DNA from 2 places in the Agrobacterium sp. NPDC058088 genome. Region 2 is predicted to be linked to the other one. Evidence: predicted binding sites of a transcription regulator. Region 2 holds the regulator's gene; the other holds the start of a gene.
What was found. The regulator HrcA, encoded in region 2, represses chaperone genes, less so after heat shock. The targets are predictions, from matches to a motif close to GTTAGCACTCNCNNNNNGNGAGTGCTAAC.
Positions count from the first base shown of each region.

Region 1 (3,407 bases), on a different contig from region 2:
TCTGGCCGCCGATGACTTCGCTTTCCACCGTGAAACGGTAACCTAGCAGGCCCGCGGCGCCCGCCACATCACCCTCGCACAGAAGCGCGCGTATCCGGCTGGAAGAGACGACATCCGCGCCCTCGTCGCGGAAGGCATCCACCAGCGTCACGTCAAATCCATGGCGTTTGCCGGCTTCCATCAGGAATGCCGGCCCGCCTTCGCGCCCCTTGCCGAAATGGAAATCGAAGCCCGTGACGACGGCGCTCGCATGCAGCCAGTCAATCAGAATGGACTGGACGAATTCCTCCGCCGAGCGTTGCGAGAACTCCCGGTCGAACGGGTATTCGATAACGGAGCGGAAACCGATGGCCTCGAGAATGCGCGCCTTCAATGGCGCAGGTGTGAGGCGGAAGACCGGCACATCGGGGCGGAAGACGGAACGGGGATGTGGCTCGAAAGTCAGTACCAGCGCGGGAACGCCACGCGCTTCGGCCAGTTCCAGCGCCCGGTCCAGAACAGCGCGGTGGCCGCGATGCACGCCATCGAAATTGCCTATCGCGATGACACCGCCGCGAAGGTTGTCCGGCAGCGGCTCCTTTTTTTCATTGCGATGAAAGACGGTCATGGCAGTCGATCCATTATTTTACGCCGGTTTAAGCCAGACGTTTCTCAGGCAAGGCGGGGCATCCACCAGCCGGGAGCAGCGCCCTGCCCTTTGAGATAGGCGTTCAGAAGCGCCTCGTCCGTCTGGCCATTCAGCGTATATTCGGCGGCGTGAATGCCGCCGCTGATATAAAGAAGGTTGAGGCCGCTCGCAATCGCGCCCTTCACATCAGTCGGCATGCCATCGCCAATGGCAAGCACGCGATCTTTCGGGAAATCGCCGCGCACTTCTTTCGCCGCGGCAAGGCAGGCTTCATAGATCGGCGCATGCGGTTTGCCGGCAATGCGGATTTCGCCGCCGAGCTGTTCGTAATAGGCCGCCATGGCGCCAGCGCAGGGAATGATGCGCTCGCCGCGCTCCACCACCAGATCAGGGTTGGCGCAGATCATCGGCGCGTTGCGGGAAATGAAGCCTTTCAGCATGTCGGTATAGTCTTCTGGCGTTTCCGTCTCGTCATCGAAGAAGCCGGTGCAGACAACGGATTCCGCTTCCGCCTCGCCAACAACCTCGACATCGAGGCCTTCTAGCAGCGGCATGTCACGCTCCGGCCCAAGCAGGAAGACTTTTTTAGGGCCTTCCGCAATCAGCCCGCGGGTCACGTCGCCAGAGGTGATGATGCGGTCATAGGCCTCGTCAGGCACGCCGAGAACGCGAAGCTGGGCGATGACGCCGGGGGCCGGGCGCGGCGAATTGGTGATGAGCACCACCGTCTTGCCAGCCTTGCGGGCTTCGTGCAGCGCAACCGCGGCATCCGGAAAGGCGCTGACGCCATTGTGCAGCACGCCCCATACATCCGAAAAAATAACGTCGAACCCATCAGTGATTTCGCCGAGGGTTTGAATGCGATGGGCCATGAGATGCTTTCCGGATGCGAGAAAAGGGTGTGCGTGACATGGCAAAGCAGGACGCCGATGGCAAGGAAAAAAGCGGTGCTGGGCCCGCCTTCCGCCCTCTGGCCACCATGCGAACATAAAACCCCTCTATGCGGGAACCAGCAGCCGTGCCGCCGGAAGAGCGATTTCGTCTCATTCAGAAGGCACCGGAAATTTCTGTCATGGAACGCTGATAACCATAAGCCGTGAAATTTTTCCAACGGCGCGTTCTTGACTCAAGCGGAACGCTTCCTTATCTCGGCTTCGCTGGCACTCAAACAAGAAGAGTGCTAACACCCATCACGCGAGCCTCTGAAAGGTTCGTGAAGTCATTTGATCGAGGGATTAGGCAATGACAAGCACCAATTTCCGCCCGCTTCATGATCGCGTCGTCGTTCGTCGCGTAGAATCCGAAGCCAAGACCAAGGGTGGCATCATCATTCCCGATACCGCCAAGGAAAAGCCGCAGGAAGGCGAAATCGTCGCCGTCGGTTCCGGCGCACGCGATGAGTCCGGCAAGGTCGTCGCTCTCGACGTCAAAGCTGGCGACCGCGTTCTGTTCGGCAAGTGGTCGGGCACCGAAGTCAAGCTCAACGGCGAAGACCTTCTGATCATGAAGGAAGCCGACATCATGGGCATTATCGGCTGATTTCGGCCAACCCATCCTTCCTTAAATTTCAAGCCGGACCCGTTCCGGCCATTCGAAACCAGGAGTTTTGAACATGGCAGCCAAAGAAGTAAAATTCGGCCGCACAGCACGCGAAAAGATGCTCAAGGGCGTCGATATCCTCGCTGATGCAGTGAAGGTAACCCTCGGCCCGAAGGGTCGTAACGTTGTTATCGACAAGTCCTTCGGCGCACCGCGCATCACCAAGGACGGCGTTTCCGTCGCCAAGGAAATCGAACTGGAAGACAAGTTCGAGAACATGGGCGCACAGCTCGTTCGCGAAGTTGCCTCCAAGACCAACGACATCGCCGGTGACGGCACCACCACCGCCACCGTTCTGGCCCAGGCCATCGTTCGCGAAGGTTCCAAGGCAGTTGCTGCCGGCATGAACCCGATGGACCTGAAGCGCGGTATCGATCTGGCCGTTGCTGAAGTCGTCAAGGACCTTCAGGCCAAGGCCAAGAAGATCAACACGTCTGAAGAAGTTGCGCAGGTCGGCACGATCTCTGCAAACGGCGAGCGTCAGATCGGTCTCGACATTGCTGAAGCAATGCAGAAGGTCGGCAACGAAGGCGTCATCACCGTTGAAGAAGCCAAGACCGCTGAAACCGAACTCGAAGTCGTTGAAGGCATGCAGTTCGACCGCGGCTACCTGTCGCCCTACTTCGTGACCAACCCTGAAAAGATGGTTGCGGACCTCGAAGACGCCTACATCCTTCTGCACGAAAAGAAGCTCTCGAACCTTCAGGCCATGCTGCCGGTTCTCGAAGCTGTCGTTCAGACCGGCAAGCCGCTCGTCATCATTGCTGAAGACGTTGAAGGCGAAGCTCTTGCAACGCTCGTCGTCAACAAGCTGCGTGGCGGCCTCAAGATCGCTGCCGTCAAGGCTCCTGGCTTCGGCGACCGCCGCAAGGCCATGCTGGAAGACATCGCCATCCTGACCGGTGGTACCGTCATTTCGGAAGACCTCGGCATCAAGCTCGAAAACGTTACCCTCGACATGCTCGGCAAGTCGAAGAAGGTTTCGATCTCCAAGGAAAACACCACGATCGTTGACGGCGCCGGCCAGAAGTCCGACATCGAAGGTCGTGTTGCCCAGATCAAGGCGCAGATCGAAGAAACCACCTCCGACTACGACCGCGAAAAGCTGCAGGAACGTCTTGCCAAGCTCGCTGGCGGCGTTGCTGTGATCCGCGTTGGCGGTTCGACGGAAGTTGAAGTG
Region 1 is NZ_JBHVSU010000002.1:231,408-234,814, reverse strand. It holds gene ACFVTJ_RS06395 (bifunctional riboflavin kinase/FAD synthetase) at 1-607, opposite strand, end outside; gene ACFVTJ_RS06390 (TIGR01459 family HAD-type hydrolase) at 652-1,500, opposite strand; gene groES (co-chaperone GroES) at 1,871-2,167, shown strand; gene groL (chaperonin GroEL) at 2,241-3,407, shown strand, end outside.
Region 1: a site for HrcA is predicted at 1,785-1,813, ahead of groES (co-chaperone GroES). Genes of this name have one in related genera too.

Region 2 (3,407 bases):
TTTCGCGCGTCTTGAAACGCCGGTCGATTTCGAAGCGCTGGACGACCAGCCGGTCGATTTGGTGTTCCTGCTGCTTGCGCCCGAGGGCGCCGGCGCGGATCATCTGAAGGCGCTATCGCGTATTGCGCGGGCGCTGCGCGACCCGGAACTGGTGACCAAGCTGCGTGCCACGGATTCCGACACCGCAATCTACGCCTTCCTCAATCAAGAACAGGCGACGGCTGCCTGAGCGCAGCTCGATCCTTTCCGTTATACGGCAATAAAAAACGCGCCCTGAAGGCGCGTTTTTTATGACGTACGGACAAATGCCTTACGCGTCTTTTTCATTGAGAGACGAGGTGCCCGGTTCGGCAGACGCGGCGGTCTCCACCTTCGGGCCGCCCTTGGCGACACCGACCATGGCGGGGCGCAGCACGCGGTCGCCAATGGTGAAACCGGCCTGAATTACCTGCAGCACGGTATTGTTTGGAACCGCCGTATTCGGAATTTCGAACATGGCCTGATGGAAATTCGGGTCGAACTTCTGGCCCTCGGCATCGATCTTCTTGACACCGTGGCGTTCCAGCGTCGACAGCATCGAACGTTCCGTCATCTCGACTCCTTCGATCAGGCCATTGAGACCGGCTTCGCCATTGGTCTTGAGTTCATCCGGAATTGCTTCCAGCGCGCGGCGAAGATTATCCGAAACGGCAAGCATGTCGCGTGCAAAGGCAGCCAGCGAATAGGCCTTGGCGTCCTTGACATCACGCTCGGTGCGGCGGCGAAGATTGTCCATCTCGGCGGCAAGGCGCAGAAATTTATCGCGCAGATCGGCGTTCTCAGCCTTGAGCAGCTCCACCGGATCGGGCTCTGCCGTTTCGGCCTGTTCTTCACCTGCCTGAGCAAGATCGACAAACTCTTCCGCGACGTCCGCGTCAGGTCCGGGCTTTTTTGTATCGTCGGTCATGACGTTCTCCAGATTAGAATATTGTTGGTTGCGCCCGATATCGAGCTTTGACGGGCAAAAATCAAGGCTTGCGGCGAAAAGCTTGCCGCATTCTCTGACCTTTGCCAGCTTGTCCTACCTTTGCTTGCGGGAAAGGCGCGCCATGATCTGCGCGGTATAATCCACCATCGGCACGATACGCGCATAATTCAGCCTGGTCGGGCCGATAACGCCGACTGCACCCACTACCCGGTTGTCTTCATCGCGATAGGGCGCGACGATCAGGGAGGAACCGGAGAGCGAAAACAGCTTGTTCTCCGAGCCGATGAAAATCCGGACCCCCGAACCGCTTTCCGCAAGGTTGAGAATTTCGATGAGGTTTTCCTTGCGCTCCAGATCGTCGAACAGCAGGCGCACCCGGTCGATATCTTCTTCACCGGCGAGACCCTCAAGCAGGTTGGAGCGTCCGCGCACGATAAGGCGGCCGAGTTTGCCCTCCTCACTGTCGCCTGCCCACATGGCGAGACCCCGCTCCACGAGGTCCTGCGCCAGCATACCGAGCTCCGATTGCAGTTCCGCCCGTTGCGTCTGGAACTGGCCGCGCAGTTCCTGCAAGGTCTGGCCGGACAGGTGGGCGTTGATAAAATTCGCTGCCTCGGTCAATTGCGACGAGGAAATGCCCGCCGGCAGCTCGATGATGCGGTTTTCGACCTGATTGTGGTCGCCCACCAGCACGGCGAGCGCTTTGGTGGGCTCCAGCCTTATGAATTCCACATGTTTGAGGATGACATCATTCTTGGCGGTCAGCACCAGACCGGCGCCGCGCGACATGCCTGAGAGCATGCGGCTTGCTTCCGTCAGCAGCCCTTCCAGTGACTGCTCGTGACCCGCGACCGGCCCAATCTGGCGGTCGATATTGGCCCTCTCCTCCGCTGGCAGGTCACCCACCTGCATAAAGGCGTCAACGAAGAAGCGCAGCCCCGTCTGCGTGGGTAGACGCCCGGCGCTAATATGCGGAGAATAGATGAGGCCGAGCTCCTCGAGATCGCTCATGACGTTGCGGACCGAGGCGGGCGAAAGCGACATCGGCAACAGCCGCGACAGGCTGCGCGAGCCGAGCGGCTCACCCGTATCGAGATAGCCTTCGACGATGCGCCGGAAAATTTCCCGAGACCGTTCATCCAGCAACGATGCCTGATCTTTTGATAGCGGTGCGGAAAAACCCATTTCGTCCGTTCTTTGTCGTTCAAACCAGCTCGCATCAATATAATGCGTTGCAACGCTGCGGCAAAATGGAAATTGGCTTTGCAAAAGCCCAGAGCGCGCCTTAGAAGGCAGGAACCAACATGGAGAGTGGATCATATGCGGCCTTCAGGCAGAAAAACCGACCAGATGCGCAAGGTTTCCTTCGAGCGCAATTTCTCGAAGCATGCCGAGGGCTCCTGTCTCGTGAAGTTTGGCGACACGCATGTGCTCGTTACCGCCAGTCTTGAAGAAAAGACCCCACCGTGGCTGCGCAACAGCGGCAAGGGCTGGGTCACCGCCGAATACGGCATGCTACCGCGTTCCACCCATGAACGCATGAAGCGCGAGGCTGCCTCCGGCAAGCAGGGCGGACGCACACAGGAAATCCAGCGCCTCATCGGCCGTTCGCTGCGCGCGGTCGTTGATCTGCAGGCACTTGGCGAGCGCCAGATCAGCATCGACTGCGATGTCATTCAGGCCGATGGCGGTACCCGCACCGCCTCCATCACCGGCGCATGGATTGCCCTGCATGATTGCCTGAAATGGATGGAAACCCGCAACATGATCAAGGTCGAGAAGGTTCTGAAGGACCACATCGCCGCGATCTCCTGTGGCATCTTCGCCAACCAGCCGGTAATCGATCTCGATTATCTCGAAGATTCCTCGGCCGAGACGGATGCCAACTTTGTCATCACGGGCTCGGGCGGCATCGTCGAGGTTCAGGGAACGGCCGAAGGCGCGCCCTTCTCCGAAGAAGAATTTCTGACGCTGCTCGGTCTTGCCAAGGCCGGCTGCAGCGAACTGGTTGCCCTTCAAAAACAGGCGATCGCCTGAGCCGACAGGAAAGTACCATGCGCAAGCTCGATACCAGAACGATCGTCGTCGCCAGCCACAACAAGGGCAAGATCGCCGAAATCGCCGATCTGATCGGGCCTTTCGGTTTTTCCGCCAAATCCGCGGCGGAACTGAACTTCTCAGAACCAGATGAGACGGGCACCACCTTCGAGGAAAATGCCGCTATCAAGGCGCTTGCTTCCGCGAAGGCATCCGGTCTGCCCGCCTTGTCCGACGATTCCGGCCTTGTCATCGACGCGCTTGACGGTGCCCCCGGCGTCTACACCGCCAATTGGGCTGAGACGGCCGATGGGACCCGCGATTTCGCCATGGCGATGCAGAAAGTTGAGGATGCGCTGGCCGAGCGAGGAGCTTCGAAGCCGGAAGATCGCACCGGCCGTTT
Region 2 is NZ_JBHVSU010000005.1:95,261-98,667, forward strand. It holds gene ptsN (PTS IIA-like nitrogen regulatory protein PtsN) at 1-229, shown strand, start outside; gene grpE (nucleotide exchange factor GrpE) at 311-946, opposite strand; gene hrcA (heat-inducible transcriptional repressor HrcA) at 1,061-2,152, opposite strand; gene rph (ribonuclease PH) at 2,288-3,004, shown strand; gene rdgB (RdgB/HAM1 family non-canonical purine NTP pyrophosphatase) at 3,022-3,407, shown strand, end outside.